2 regions of the Streptomyces sp. NPDC090045 genome follow, and region 2 is predicted to be linked to the other one. Evidence: riboswitches for the same ligand, from Rfam matches in the RefSeq annotation. Region 2 holds a riboswitch; the other holds the start of a gene.
The links. A riboswitch is a leader RNA that binds a small molecule or an ion and turns the genes downstream of it on or off. The one in region 2 is predicted to bind thiamine pyrophosphate.
Positions count from the first base shown of each region.

Region 1 (7,271 bases), on a different contig from region 2:
CCCCCCGTGATGGAGGCGGTGTACGGGCGCGGGCCCGTACACCGCGGTGGAGCGAACTGCGGATCAGGTCAGAGGGCGAGCGCCTGAGCGCGGCGCTTCACCTCCGTGCCGCGATTCTCGCTCAGCGCCTGCACGGGAGTGCCGGGCAGGGTCGGATCCTCGGTGAAGAGCCACTCCAGGATCTCCTCGTCGGTGAAGCGGTCGTCGCGCAGCACGGTCAGCAGACCGACCAGGCCCTTGACGACCTTGTCACCGTCGATGAAGGGGGCCGGCACCTGCAGGGAGCGGTTCTCGCCCCGGCGTACGGCGATGAGCTGCCCTTCCTTGACCATCTGGCGGACCCGGGTCACCTCGATGTTCAGCTTCTCCGCGATGTCGGGGAGGTACAGCCACGAGGGGACAAGGGCATCGATCTTTGCGTCAATCTCGGTCACGGACACAAGCCTGCCATCTCGGCTCCGCCGCCGGTACCTGGGCAGCCCGTACGGGTCGCCCCCCGTACTGGGGCTCCGCCCCAGACCCCACGCCTCAAACGCCGGCGGGGCTGTATTTCAGCCCGTCCGGCGTTTGAGTGGGGGTCCCCCCGGACGAAGTCTGGGGGAGGGTCCGGGCGGAGCCCGGTCGGCCGTCAGGCCGAGGCCGATTTGAGCGGGGTTCCGGGGTCGCTGACCTTGGACGGGTCCAGCGGGACCGCCGTCTCGATCAGGCGGCGGCCCTGGGCCAGGTCGCGCGGCCGGCCCACCGCCAGCACCGCGACCAGCGCGCCGCCGCGCAGCCAGCACACCGACCAGGCCGCCCCGGCCGGGTCGCCCCGCCACAGCAGGGTGTCGGCCCCGCCGTGGTGTCCGGCGTACTGCACGAACCGCCCGAACTGCTCCGACCAGAAGTACGGCACCGGGTCGTACACCTGCGCCGACTCCCCGGCCCCGGCCCCGGCCCCGGCCCCGGCCAGGATGTTCGCCGCCACCGTCCGCGGCCCCTGGAGCGCGTTGTCCCAGTGGTGCACGAGCAGCCGCTTCCCGTACCGCCCGGAGGGGAAGGAGGCGCAGTCGCCGACCGCGTACACCCCGGGCAGGGAGGTGCGCAGGTGCGCGTCGGCGGTGACCGAGCCGTCGGGGCCCAGCTCCACACCGGTCCCGGCCAGCCATCCCGTGGCGGGCCGCGCGCCGATGCCCACGACGACCGCACCGGCCGGCAGGGCGCGCCCGTCCGCGAGCAGGACCCGGCCCTCCTCGATCCCGGCGACCTTCGCGCCGGTGATCAGCGCGGCGCCCGCCTCCTCGTACCAGCGCGCCATCGGCTCGGTGACCTCGGCGGGCAGCGCTCCCGCCAGCACCCGGTCCGCCGCCTCGACCACGGTCACCGCGCAGCCCGCCTCGCGGGCCGCGGTGGCGAACTCGGCGCCGATCCAGCCCGCCCCGACGACCACCGTCGACGGCGCGGCCGCCAGGACCGGGCGCAGCCGCGCCGCGTCGTCCAGCGTGCGCAGCAGGTGGACGCCCGGGACGCCCTCGGTGCCGGGCAGGGTCAGCGGCTCGGCGCCGGTCGCCAGGACGAGGACCTCGTACGGGACCGGGCCGGCCTCGGTGTCCAGCTCGCGGTCGGCGGCCCGGAGCCCGGTGACCTCCGTCCCCAGCCGCAGTTCGATGCCGAGCCCCTCGAAGTCCACGTCGAAGGCGGAGTCCTCGGCCTTGCCGAGCAGGACCGCCTTGGACAGCGGGGGCCGGTCGTAGGGCTGGTGGGGTTCGGCTCCCAGCAGGGTCAGGGGGCCGGCGAATCCCTGCTCGCGCAGGGCGACCGCGGTCTGCACGCCGGCCATTCCGGCGCCGACGATCACGACGCCGCGCTGATTGTGTTCCGTCTGCTCGCTCACCCGGCCACCCTAATCATCTGACGCTCTGTCAGGAATAGGTGCCGCCTTACCGGCCGTCCGGGGCCGGGATAGTCTGGCCACCGTACCTATCGCGGGAGTCCGGCGCACCGGGCTGAGAGGGAGGCTGGCCGGCCTCCGACCGTACGAACCTGATCCGGGTCATGCCGGCGAAGGGAGGGGCTGGACGCCCATGCACTCATCTCGGAACGGATCCGACGTCCTCGTCATCGGGGGCGGGATCATCGGCCTGGTCACCGCCTGGCGGGCCGCGGCGCGCGGGCTGCGCACCGTACTCGCCGACCCGGCACCCGGCGGCGGCGCCGCCCAGGTCGCGGCCGGCATGCTCGCCCCCGTCACCGAACTGCACTTCGGCGAGGAGGCCCTGCTGGGCCTCGGCCTCGCCTCCGCCGCGCGCTATCCGGAGTTCGCCGCCGAGCTCGCCGACGCGAGCGGCGGCATGGACATCGGCTTCCGCGCGTGCGGCACCCTCGCCGTCGCCCTCGACTCCGACGACCGGCTCCACCTGCGGGAACTGCACGCGCTGCAGCGCCGCTGCGGCCTGGAGTCCGAGTGGCTCACCGGCCGCGAGTGCCGCCGCCTGGAGCCCATGCTCGCCCCGGGCGTACGCGGCGGCCTTCGCGTGGACGGCGACCACCAGGTCGACCCGCGCCGGCTCGCGGCCGCCCTGCTGGCCGCCTGCGAGCGGGCCGGCGTGATCATCCACCGGGCCGCCGTGGAACGGCTGCTGGTCACCGCCGACCGGGCGGCCGGGGCCGCGCTCGACGACGGTACGGAGCTGCGCGCCGCCCAGGTGGTCCTGGCGGCGGGCTCGCTCAGCGGCAGGCTGGCGGGCGTACCGCCGGAAGTGCTGCCTCCCGTACGGCCGGTCAAGGGCCAGGTCCTGCGCCTGTCCGTGCCCCCGGCCTACGCGCCGTTCCTGTCCCGGACCGTCCGGGCGGTCGTCCGCGGCAGCCACGTCTACCTGGTGCCGCGCGAGAACGGCGAACTCGTCGTCGGCGCCACCAGCGAGGAACTCGGCTGGGACACCACGGTCACCGCGGGCGGAGTCTACGAACTCCTGCGCGACGCCCACGAACTGGTCCCCGGCATCACCGAACTCCCCCTCACCGAGACCCGTGCGGGGCTGCGCCCCGGATCCCCCGACAACGCCCCGCTGCTCGGCCCGACCGACCTGCCGGGCCTGCACCTGGCCACCGGGCACTACCGCAACGGGGTGCTGCTGACCCCGCTCACCGGCGAGGTGCTCGCCGAGCTGCTGGCCACCGGCGAAGTGCCGGAGATCGCGCGCCCCTTCACCCCCCGCCGGTTCTCCGCCGCACGTCAGGAGTCGTACGCATGACCCTTCCCGTCTCCGTGTCCCTCTCCGTCAACGGCGAGCCGCGCGAGGTCGCGGCCGGCACCACGCTCGACGCCGTGGTCGCGACCCTGACCACGGCCCCCTCCGGCGTCGCCGCCGCGCTCAACGAGACCGTCGTCCCGCGCGGGCAGTGGCCGGTCACGCCGGTCGGCGAGGGCGACCGGATCGAAATCCTCACCGCGGTCCAGGGAGGCTGAGCGCCATGGCGGACGACCTCTTCACCCTGGGCGGCCGGACCTTCTCCTCCCGCCTGATCATGGGCACGGGCGGGGCCCCGAGCCTGGACGTGCTGGAACGCTCCCTGGTCGCGTCCGGCACCGAACTCACGACGGTCGCGATGCGGCGCCTCGACCCCACGGTCCAGGGCTCCGTCCTCTCCGTGCTGACCAAGCTCGGCATCGCGGTCCTGCCCAACACGGCGGGCTGCTTCACGGCGGGCGAGGCCGTGCTCACGGCCCGGCTGGCCCGGGAGGCGCTGGGCACGGACTGGATCAAGCTGGAGGTGGTCGCGGACGAGCGGACCCTCCTGCCCGACGGCGTCGAACTGCTGGACGCCGCCGAGATCCTGGTGGACGAGGGCTTCACGGTCCTCCCCTACACGAACGACGACCCGGTGCTCGCACGGAAGCTGGAGGACGTGGGCTGCGCGGCGATCATGCCGCTGGGGTCGCCCATCGGCTCGGGCATGGGCATCCGCAACCCGCACAACTTCGAGCTGATCACGGAGCGGGCGTCGGTGCCGGTGATCCTGGACGCGGGCGCGGGCACGGCGTCGGACGCCGCCCTCGCCATGGAACTGGGCTGTGCGGCGGTGATGCTGGCCTCGGCGGTGACGCGGGCGCAGGAGCCGGTCCTTATGGCGTCCGCCATGCGGGACGCCGTCTCGGCGGGGCGGCTCGCCTTCCGCGCGGGCCGCATCCCCCAACGCCGCTTCGCCGAAGCCTCCTCCCCCACGGAGGGCCGCGCCGCCCTGGACCCGGAACGCCCGGCGTTCTGACCCGCGACTCTCCTGCCGGGGCTCCGCCCCGTACCCCGCTCCTCAATCGCCGGAGGGGCTGAAATTGCGCTCCGCGCCATCCAGCCCCGCGGGCACGTACAAGCCGACGCCGGCCACATCCAGCCCCGCCGGCGTTTGAGGCGCGGGGTCTGGGGCGGAGCCCCGGAACCATTACCACCGCCGCACCCTCCAGCCCCGCCGCACCCCTCCAGCCCCGCCGGCGATTGAGGCGCGGGGTCTGGGGCGGAGCCCCGGAACCTTTACCACCGCCGCACCTTCCAGCCTCGCCGCACCCCTCCAGCCTCGCCGGCGATTGAGGCGCGGGGGTCCGGGGGCAGGGCCCCCGGTAGCGGTGCCGCGCCCGGCCTGGACGTCACAGCTGCGCTGCAAGCCGGACCACCCAGGCGGGGGAGCCGCGACGCCCCAATAGAATCGCGGGGTGGATACGACCCTGGATGACCCCCTCGTCGGGCGCGTGCTCGACGGCCGCTACCGCATCGACGCCCGCATCGCGGCCGGCGGCATGGCCACGGTCTACCGGGCCGTCGACACCCGCCTCGACCGGGTTCTCGCCCTGAAGGTGATGCACCCGGCCCTCGCCGCCGACGCCGCCTTCGTGGACCGGTTCATCCGCGAGGCGAAGTCCGTGGCCCGGCTCGCGCACCCCAACGTGGTCGCCGTCTTCGACCAGGGCACGGACGGGCCGTACGTCTACCTCGCCATGGAGTACGTCTCCGGCTGCACCCTGCGCGACGTGCTCCGCGAGCGCGGCGCGCTCCAGCCGCGGGCCGCCCTCGACATCCTCGAACCCGTGCTCGCCGCCCTCGGCGCCGCCCACCGGGCCGGCTTCGTCCACCGCGACATGAAGCCCGAGAACGTCCTGATCGGCGACGACGGCCGGGTCAAGGTCGCGGACTTCGGGCTGGTCCGGTCCGTGGACTCGGTCACGAACACCACCGGCTCCGTCCTCGGCACCGTCTCTTACCTGGCCCCCGAGCAGATCGAGAGCGGCGTCGCCGACACCCGCGTGGACGTCTACGCCTGCGGTGTCGTCCTCTACGAAATGCTCACCGGCTCCAAGCCCCACCTCGGCGACACCCCCGCGCAGGTCCTCTACCAGCACCTCCACGAGGACGTCCCGCCCCCCTCCGCCACGGTCCCGGGGCTCCCCGTCGGGCTCGACGAGCTGGTCGCACAGGCCGCCGCCCGCAACGCCGACCTGCGTCCCCACGACGCCGCCGCGCTGCTCGGCCTCACCCGTGAGGCCCGCGCCCTGCTCACCGACGCCGAGCTGGACGCCGTACCGCCGCAGGCGCGCGCCGAGGAGCGGTCGTCCGCCGAGGACCGCACCGGGGTGATCCCGCGGCCGGTGGCCGCGCAGCCCGTGAACCACACCTCCCGGCTGGAGACGCTGCCGCCGCCGGCCGCTCCGCCCACGCACCGGCCGGCCCCCGCCGCGCGGCCGCGCCGAGGCCTGTTCCTCGTCATCGCCGGGGTGCTGCTCGCCCTCGGGGTGGGCACCGGTGTCTGGTACATCAACTCCGGCCAGTTCACCAAGGTCCCGAACCTGCTCGGCAAGACCGAGGCGCAGGCCCGCTCCCAGCTGTCGGCGGCCGGGCTCGGCGTGAAGGGGATCGACCGGAAGTTCAGCGACGCCTTCGACCGCGGGACGGTGATGAACACCGATCCCCCGGGCGGCCGGCGGATCCGCGGCAACGGCGCGGTGACCCTCACCATCTCCCGCGGCCCCGAGGTCGTGGCCGTGCCCAACCTCAAGGGCCGGCCCCTGGAGGAGGCCACGGCCGAGCTGACCAGGTCCGGACTGGCCCCGGGCATCGTCACGCAGGCCTTCAGCCAGGACGTCGCGCAGGGCTCGGTGATCTCCACCGACCCGGTGGGCGGCGAGAAGCGGGCGCCGGACACGGCGGTCTCGCTCGTCGTCAGCAAGGGCCGCCCGGTGCCCGTCCCGGCGGTGACCGGGCTCCCCGTCGAGCAGGCGAAGGCCGGCCTGGAGGCACTGGGACTGAAGGTGGTGACGGCCCCCGAGCAGGTCAACTCCCCCGCGGCGGCCGGTACGGTCGCCAACCAGTCGATCGGCGCCGGCACCCAGGCCGCGGCCGGCGACACGGTCACACTGACCGTGTCAAAGGGCCCGCGTCTGCTTCCGGTGCCGAACGTGACCGGCCAGGAGGTGGACGCGGCCCGCAAGGCGCTGGAGGCCGCCGGCTTCAAGGTGAAGGTGGACCGGCCGCTGATCTCCTTCAGCAACACGGTGGACTCCCAGTCGGTGCTGGGCGGACTGAACGCTCCCGAGGGCACCACGATCACCATCCGGACCAAGGGGCTGTAGGCGGCAGTGATGCGCAATCCAGTGGGCGGGCACGTCCCCGTAGCCGGCGGCCTCGCCAAGGTCGGGCTGGCCTACGCCCGCGAGATGGGCGCCGAGGCCGTCCAGGTCTTCGTCGCCAATCCGCGCGGCTGGGCCACCCCGGTGGGCAACCCCGCGCAGGACGAGCGGTTCCGGACGGAGTGCGCGGACGAGTCCATCCCGGCCTACGTGCACGCGCCATACCTGATCAACTTCGGCTCGCACAGCGAGGCCACGGTGGAGAAGTCGGTGGAGTCGCTGCGCCACTCGCTGCGCCGCGGCCGGGAGATCGGCGCGCTCGGCGTGGTCGTGCACACCGGGTCGGCGACCGGGGGCCGGCCGCGCGAGGCGGCGTACGCGCAGGTCAGGGACCACATGCTGCCGCTGCTGGACGAGCTGACGCACGAGGACGACCCCTTCCTGCTGCTGGAGTCCACGGCCGGGCAGGGTTCCTCGCTGTGCTCGACCGCCGAGGAGTTCGGCCCGTACTTCGACGCCCTGGACCGGCATCCGATGCTCGGGCTCTGCCTCGACACCTGCCACATCTTCGCGGCCGGTCACGACCTGGCGGAGCCGGGCGGGACGAAGCTGACGCTCGACCTGCTCGTGGACACCGTGGGCGAGGGCCGGCTGAAGCTGGTGCACGCCAACGATT
Region 1 covers NZ_JBIVFA010000001.1:884,814-892,084, reverse strand. The annotation lists gene ACIPYQ_RS04085 (Rv2175c family DNA-binding protein) at 69-434, opposite strand; gene ACIPYQ_RS04080 (NAD(P)/FAD-dependent oxidoreductase) at 629-1,873, opposite strand; TPP riboswitch at 1,955-2,066, shown strand; gene thiO (glycine oxidase ThiO) at 2,064-3,233, shown strand; gene thiS (sulfur carrier protein ThiS) at 3,230-3,448, shown strand; gene ACIPYQ_RS04065 (thiazole synthase) at 3,454-4,248, shown strand; gene pknB (Stk1 family PASTA domain-containing Ser/Thr kinase) at 4,688-6,598, shown strand; gene ACIPYQ_RS04055 (deoxyribonuclease IV) at 6,608-7,271, shown strand, end outside.
Region 1: linked by a shared signal. The riboswitch ahead of thiO (glycine oxidase ThiO) and the one ahead of ACIPYQ_RS36800 (thiamine ABC transporter substrate binding subunit) in region 2 are both predicted to bind thiamine pyrophosphate.

Region 2 (7,271 bases):
TTCGTCGGTACCAAGAAGCAGGCCCAGGAGGCCATCGCCGAGCAGGCGACGCGCGTTGGTATGCCGTACGTCAACCAGCGGTGGCTGGGTGGCATGCTCACCAACTTCTCCACCGTCTACAAGCGCCTTCAGCGTCTGAAGGAGCTTGAGGCGATCGACTTCGAGGACGTCGCCGCCTCGGGTCTCACCAAGAAGGAGCTCCTGGTCCTCTCCCGCGAGAAGACCAAGCTGGAGAAGACCCTCGGTGGTATCCGCGAGATGTCGAAGGTTCCCAGCGCCGTCTGGATCGTCGACACCAAGAAGGAGCACATCGCCGTCGGTGAGGCGCGCAAGCTGCACATCCCGGTCGTCGCGATCCTCGACACCAACTGCGACCCCGACGAGGTCGACTACAAGATCCCGGGTAACGACGACGCGATCCGTTCCGTCACCCTGCTCACCCGCGTGATCGCCGACGCCGTCGCCGAGGGCCTCATCGCCCGCTCCGGCGCTGCGACCGGCGACTCGAAGCCGGGCGAGAAGGCCGCCGCCGAGCCGCTCGCCGAGTGGGAGCGCGACCTGCTCGAGGGTGACAAGAAGGCCGACGACGCCGAGGCCGCTCCGGCCGCGGCCGCCGCCGAGGTCGTCGAGGCCCCGGCCGCCGAGGCTGAGGCCCCGGCCGCCGACGCCGAGCAGGCCTGACCCACTGAGAGCGCCCGGCGTTCACGCGCCGGGCACTCACAGCACGGACGATGACGGCGGGGGAGCCGCGCCTGGGGCGCGGCGCCTCCGCCGTTCACCCGTAGATCTACGACTTCGAGAGAGAATCACAGACTCATGGCGAACTACACCGCCGCTGACGTCAAGAAGCTCCGCGAGCTCACCGGCGCCGGCATGCTGGACTGCAAGAACGCGCTCGTGGACGCCGACGGTGACGTCGAGAAGGCCCAGGAAGCGCTCCGCATCAAGGGGCAGAAGGGCGTCGCCAAGCGCGAGGGCCGTTCTGCCGAGAACGGTGCGGTCGTCTCCCTCATCGCCGACGACAACACCTCCGGTGTCATCGTCGAGCTGAAGTGCGAGACCGACTTCGTCGCCAAGGGCGAGAAGTTCCTGGCCGTCGCCAACCAGCTGGCCGCCCACGTGGCCGCCACCTCCCCGGCCGACATCGAGGCGCTGCTCGCGTCCGAGATCGAGCCCGGCAAGACCGTCACCGCTTTCGTCGACGAGGCCAACGCCAACCTCGGCGAGAAGATCGTCCTGGACCGCTTCGCGCAGTTCACCGGCGGTTACGTGGCTGCGTACATGCACCGCACGATGCCCGACCTGCCGTTCCAGATCGGCGTCCTGGTCGAGCTCGACAAGGAGAACGCCGAGGTCGCCCGCGGCGTCGCGCAGCACATCGCCGCGTTCGCCCCGCAGTGGCTGTCCGCCGAGGACGTTCCGGCCGAGAAGGTCGAGTCCGAGCGTCGCATCGCCGAAGAGGTCACCCGCCAGGAGGGCAAGCCCGAGGCTGCCATCGCGAAGATCGTCGAGGGTCGCGTCAACGGCTTCTTCAAGGACGCCACGCTGCTCGGCCAGGCCTACGCGCTGGACAACAAGAAGTCCGTCCAGAAGGTTCTGGACGAGGCCGGTGTCACCCTGAAGCGCTTCTCGCGCATCAAGGTCGGCATCTGAGTCCGTCCGTACGCGACGGACACCGGACCCCGGTAGGGTCTGAGGCAGTCGTCCGTGCTTGCGCAGGACGATCGCAGATCTGACGAGGAGGCCATTGCCGTAGAGGGAACCGCAAGGACCCACCGGCAATGGCCTTCTTCGTATGTGCACGAGGAGATCTCCATGAATCAGGGCGTGGACCCCCACACCGCATCCGACGACAAGAGCGACCAGGACAAGAAGGGCCGCCGCTTCATGCTGAAGCTGTCGGGCGAGGCCTTCTCCGGTGGCGGAGGACTGGGCGTCGACCCCGACGTCGTCCACGCCATCGCGCGCGAGATCGCCGCGGTGGTCCGCGACGGCGCGGAGATCGCCGTCGTGATCGGCGGCGGCAACTTCTTCCGCGGCGCCGAACTCCAGCAGCGTGGCATGGACCGGGCACGGTCCGACTACATGGGCATGCTCGGAACCGTCATGAACTGCCTCGCACTCCAGGACTTCCTGGAGAAGGAGGGCATCGACTCCCGCGTGCAGACCGCCATCACCATGGGCCAGGTCGCGGAGCCGTACATCCCGCTCCGTGCCGTGCGGCACCTGGAGAAGGGCCGCGTCGTCATCTTCGGCGCGGGCATGGGCATGCCCTACTTCTCCACCGACACCACGGCCGCCCAGCGTGCCCTGGAGATCGACGCCGAGGCCCTGCTCATGGGCAAGAACGGCGTCGACGGGGTCTACGACTCCGACCCGAAGAAGAACCCGGACGCGGTCAAGTTCGACGCGCTGGAGTACAGCGAGGTCCTCTCCCGCGACCTCAAGGTCGCCGACGCCACCGCGATCACGCTGTGCCGCGACAACAAGCTGCCGATCCTCGTGTTCGAGCTGCTCGCCGAGGGCAATATCGCGCGCGCCGTCAAGGGTGAGAAGATCGGCACGCTCGTCAGCGACCAGGAAACCCGGGCCTGAGCGGTCCGCCGCCGGACCGAGCCCGGACCGGCCCCGCCGGCCCCGCCCGCCTGAACCATCCATTCAAGACATGCAGGAGCACGTGGTGACCGAAGAGATCCTCCTCGAGGCCGAGGAGAAGATGGAAAAGGCCGTCGTCGTCGCCAAGGAAGACTTCGCCGCGATTCGCACCGGCCGTGCGCACCCGGCGATGTTCAACAAGATCGTGGCGGACTACTACGGTGCCATCACGCCCATCAACCAGCTCGCGTCCTTCTCGGTGCCCGAGCCGCGCATGGCGATCGTGACCCCGTTCGACAAGAGCGCCCTGCGCAACATCGAGCAGGCCATCCGCGACTCCGACCTCGGTGTCAACCCGAGCAACGACGGCAGCATCATCCGGGTGACCTTCCCCGAGCTGACGCAGGACCGCCGCAAGGAGTACATCAAGGTCGCCCGCACCAAGGCCGAGGACTCCAAGGTCTCCATCCGCGCCGTGCGCCGCAAGGCCAAGGACGCCCTCGACAAGCTCGTCAAGGACAAGGAAGCCGGCGAGGACGAGGTCCGTCGCGCGGAGAAGGAGCTCGACGACACCACCGCGAAGTACGTCGCGCAGGTGGACGAGCTCCTCAAGCACAAGGAAGCCGAGCTCCTCGAAGTCTGATGAACGACACTTCCTGGCAGCCGGAGCCGGTTCCGGCGGGTCCCGCATACGATGCGCAGGTGGGCCCGCACACTCGGCCCATGCCCATCGTGCCCGATGCCGCCGGCCGTGACTTCGACGACCGGGAAGCACGCGATCGGGGGGCCGCCCTGGACGGCGGCCCCCTCTTCCGCGCCGATACGCCGCCGCAGGAGCCCATGCCCAGCCCCCCGCCTCCGCATGCCCCGCAGCCGCAGGACGCCTCGCCCCCGCCGCCGAAGAAGCGCGCGGGCCGGGACCTGCGCGCCGCCATAGGGGTCGGCGTCGGCCTCGGCGCGGTGATCTTCGCCTCGCTGCTGATCGTCAAGGCGGTCTTCGTCGGCGTCGTCGTCGTCGCCGTCGTCGTGGGCCTGTGGGAGCTCACCTCCCGGCTGCAGGAGAAGAAGGGCATCAAGGCCCCGCTGGTCCCGCTCGCGGTCGGCGGCGCGGCCATGGTCATCGCCGGCTACGTCCGGGGGGCCGAGGGCGCCTGGGTCGCCATGGCCCTGACCGTGCTGGCGGTCCTGGTGTGGCGGATGACCGAACCGCCCGAGGACTACCTCAAGGACGTCACCGCGGGCGCCTTCGCGGCGTTCTACGTGCCGTTCCTGGCCACCTTCGTCGCGATGCTGCTCACCGCCGACGACGGCGCCGAGCGCGTGATCACCTTCCTGCTCCTCACCGTGGTCAGCGACACCGGGGCCTACGCGGTCGGCTGGCGCTTCGGGAAGCACAAGCTCGCGCCGCGCATCAGCCCCGGAAAGACCCGCGAGGGACTGTTCGGCGCGGTGGCCTTCGCGATGGCGGCCGGCGCGCTGTGCATGGAGTTCCTGATCGACGGCGGCGCCTGGTGGCAGGGCCTGCTGCTCGGCCTCGCGGTCGCGGTCAGCGCCACCCTGGGCGATCTCGGCGAGTCGATGATCAAGCGGGACCTGGGCATCAAGGACATGGGCACCCTGCTGCCGGGCCACGGCGGCATCATGGACCGGCTCGATTCGCTGCTGCCGACGGCGCCGGTGGTCTGGCTGCTGCTGGCGGCCTTCGTGGGCACGGGCTGACCTGCGAAAAGGCGGCGTGTGACGCCGGGCGGTTACTCTTGAAAGGCGCGCTGCTTCTGCGGCGCGCCTTTCGTCTTACAAGGAGTACCTGCCATGGCCCGCCCCGTTCCGGGAGAGCTCACCTTCGTCGCCCCTCGCGGGGCCAAGAAGCCGCCCCGGCACCTCGCCGACATGACCCCGGCCGAGCGCCGCGAGGCGGTCGCCGCGATCGGCGAGAAGCCGTTCCGGGCCAAGCAGCTCTCCCAGCACTACTTCGCGCGCTACGCGCACGACCCGGCCGAGTGGACCGACATCCCGGCGGGGTCGCGCGAGAAGCTCCAGCAGGAGCTGCTCCCCGATCTGATGAACGTCATCCGCCACATCAGCTGTGACGACGACACCACGCGCAAGACCCTGTGGAAGCTGCACGACGGCACGCTCGTCGAGTCCGTGCTGATGCGCTACCCCGACCGGGTCACCATGTGCATCTCCTCGCAGGCCGGCTGCGGCATGAACTGCCCGTTCTGCGCCACCGGCCAGGCGGGCCTCGACCGCAACCTCTCCACCGCCGAGATCGTGCACCAGATCGTCGACGGCATGCGCGCGCTGCGCGACGGCGAGGTCCCGGGCGGCCCGGCGCGCCTGTCGAACATCGTCTTCATGGGCATGGGCGAGCCGCTGGCCAACTACAACCGCGTGGTCGGCGCCATCCGCCGGCTCACCGACCCCGAGCCCGATGGCCTGGGCCTGTCGCAGCGCGGCATCACGGTCTCCACCGTCGGCCTGGTCCCGGCCATGCTGCGGTTCGCCGACGAGGGCTTCAAGTGCCGTCTCGCCGTCTCGCTGCACGCGCCCGACGACGAGCTGCGCGACACCCTGGTCCCCGTGAACACCCGCTGGAACGTCCGCGAGGTGCTCGGCGCGGCCTGGGAGTACGCGGAGAAGTCCGGCCGGCGGATCTCCATCGAGTACGCCCTGATCCGCGACATCAACGACCAGGCCTGGCGCGGTGACCTGCTGGGCAAGCTGCTCAAGGGCAAGCGCGTCCACGTCAACCTGATCCCGCTGAACCCCACGCCGGGCTCGAAGTGGACCGCCTCGCGCCCCGAGGACGAGAAGGCCTTCGTCGAGGCCATCGCCCGCCACGGCGTGCCGGTGACCGTACGGGACACCCGCGGCCAGGAGATCGACGGCGCGTGCGGCCAGCTCGCCGCCTCGGAGCGCTAGGTTCCGCTTCTGTTCGACGTGATTCGGCCACGGGGTACCCTGTGGCCGAACCAATTTCATATTCCGACAGGGGAGCGCCACAGCGCTGAGAGTGCGGTATCCGTCATCCGCAGACCCTCTGAACCTCGCCCCGGTCATTCGGGGTAGGAAGTTCGGTCACCACTCTTGCTGTTGCGCCCTGCCCGGCGTCCGCTCGCGTAGAGCGCCGGGCAGGGCCGCGTCTTCTCCTGGACATCCCAGGAGGAATTCACCAATGAGCACCACCAAGAAGCTGGCGGGCGTCGCACTCGCGGCCGCGCTGGGCGTCACCACGCTCAGCGCCTGCGGCGGCGGCGACGCCGAGGACAAGACCGCGGGCGCGAGCGACGCCCCGAAGTCCAAGACCGTCACGCTCGTCTCCCACGACTCCTTCAACGTGACCGACACGGTCCTCAAGGAGTTCGAGCAGCAGAGCGGCTACACCGTCAAGGTGCTGAAGTCCGGGGACGCGGGCGCGGCACTGAACCAGGAGATCCTCACCAAGGGCTCCCCGCGCGGCGACGTCTTCTTCGGCGTGGACAACACCCTCCTCTCGCGCGCCCTCGACAACGGCATCTTCACGCCGTACGAGGCCAAGGGCCTGGCCGAGGTGAAGCCCGAGTACGTCCTCGACAAGGAGCACCGGGTCACCCCGGTCGACTCCGGCGACATCTGCGTCAACTACGACAAGGCGTACTTCGCCGACAAGAAGATCGCCCCGCCGCAGACGCTGGACGACCTGATCAAGCCGGAGTACAAGAACCTCCTGGTCACCGAGAACGCCGCGACCTCCTCGCCCGGCCTCGGCTTCCTCCTCGCCTCCGTCGGCAAGTACGGCGAGGACGGCTGGAAGGACTACTGGAGCAAGCTCAAGGCCAACGGCGTCGAGGTCGTCGACGGCTGGGAGCAGGCCTACAACGAGCGCTTCTCCGGCTCCGCGGGCGGCAAGAAGGCCAAGGGCGACCGCCCGCTGGTCGTCTCCTACGCCTCCAGCCCGCCGGTCGAGGTGCTGTACGGCGAGCCGCAGCCGGCCGAGGCCCCGACGGGCGTCTCCACCGGCACCTGCTTCCGCCAGGTCGAGTTCGCGGGCCTGCTGAAGGGGGCGAAGAACGAGCCGGGCGGCAAGGCCCTGCTGGACTTCCTGGTCAGCAAGAAGTTCCAGGAGGACATGCCGCTGCAGATGTTCGTGAACCCCGTGACGAAGGACGCGGCCCTGCCGGAGCTGTTCACCAAGCACGGAGTGGTGGTCGAGAAGCCGGAGAACGTGGCTCCCGAGACCATCGCCAAGAACCGTGAGCAGTGGGTCAAGGCATGGACCGCGCTCGTCGTGAAGTAAGCGGTACCAAGGAGCCGGGCGCGGCGTCGGGGGGCGCCGCGCCCGGCCCCGGCCCCCGTGGGCGCGGCCGGGCGACCGCCGTACGGCTCGCCCTGATGGCCGTGCCACTGGCCTTCTTCGGACTGTTCTTCGCCTACCCCGTCGCCTCGATCGTCGGGCGCGGCCTCAAGACGGACGAGGGCTGGCAGTTCGGCCGGATCGGCGAGGTGCTGACCCGGCCCGACATCGCCGGCGTGCTGTGGTTCACCACCTGGCAGGCGCTCGCCTCCACCGTGCTCACGCTGCTGATCGCGCTCCCCGGCGCGTACGTCTTCGCGCGCTTCGAGTTCCCCGGCAAGCAACTGCTGCGGGCCGTGGTGACCGTTCCCTTCGTGCTGCCGACCGTGGTCGTCGGCAC
Region 2 covers NZ_JBIVFA010000020.1:86,492-93,762, forward strand. The annotation lists gene rpsB (30S ribosomal protein S2) at 1-681, shown strand, start outside; gene tsf (translation elongation factor Ts) at 817-1,653, shown strand; gene pyrH (UMP kinase) at 1,816-2,595, shown strand; gene frr (ribosome recycling factor) at 2,681-3,238, shown strand; gene ACIPYQ_RS36790 (phosphatidate cytidylyltransferase) at 3,238-4,314, shown strand; gene rlmN (23S rRNA (adenine(2503)-C(2))-methyltransferase RlmN) at 4,408-5,520, shown strand; TPP riboswitch at 5,579-5,688, shown strand; gene ACIPYQ_RS36800 (thiamine ABC transporter substrate binding subunit) at 5,774-6,874, shown strand; gene ACIPYQ_RS36805 (ABC transporter permease) at 6,970-7,271, shown strand, end outside.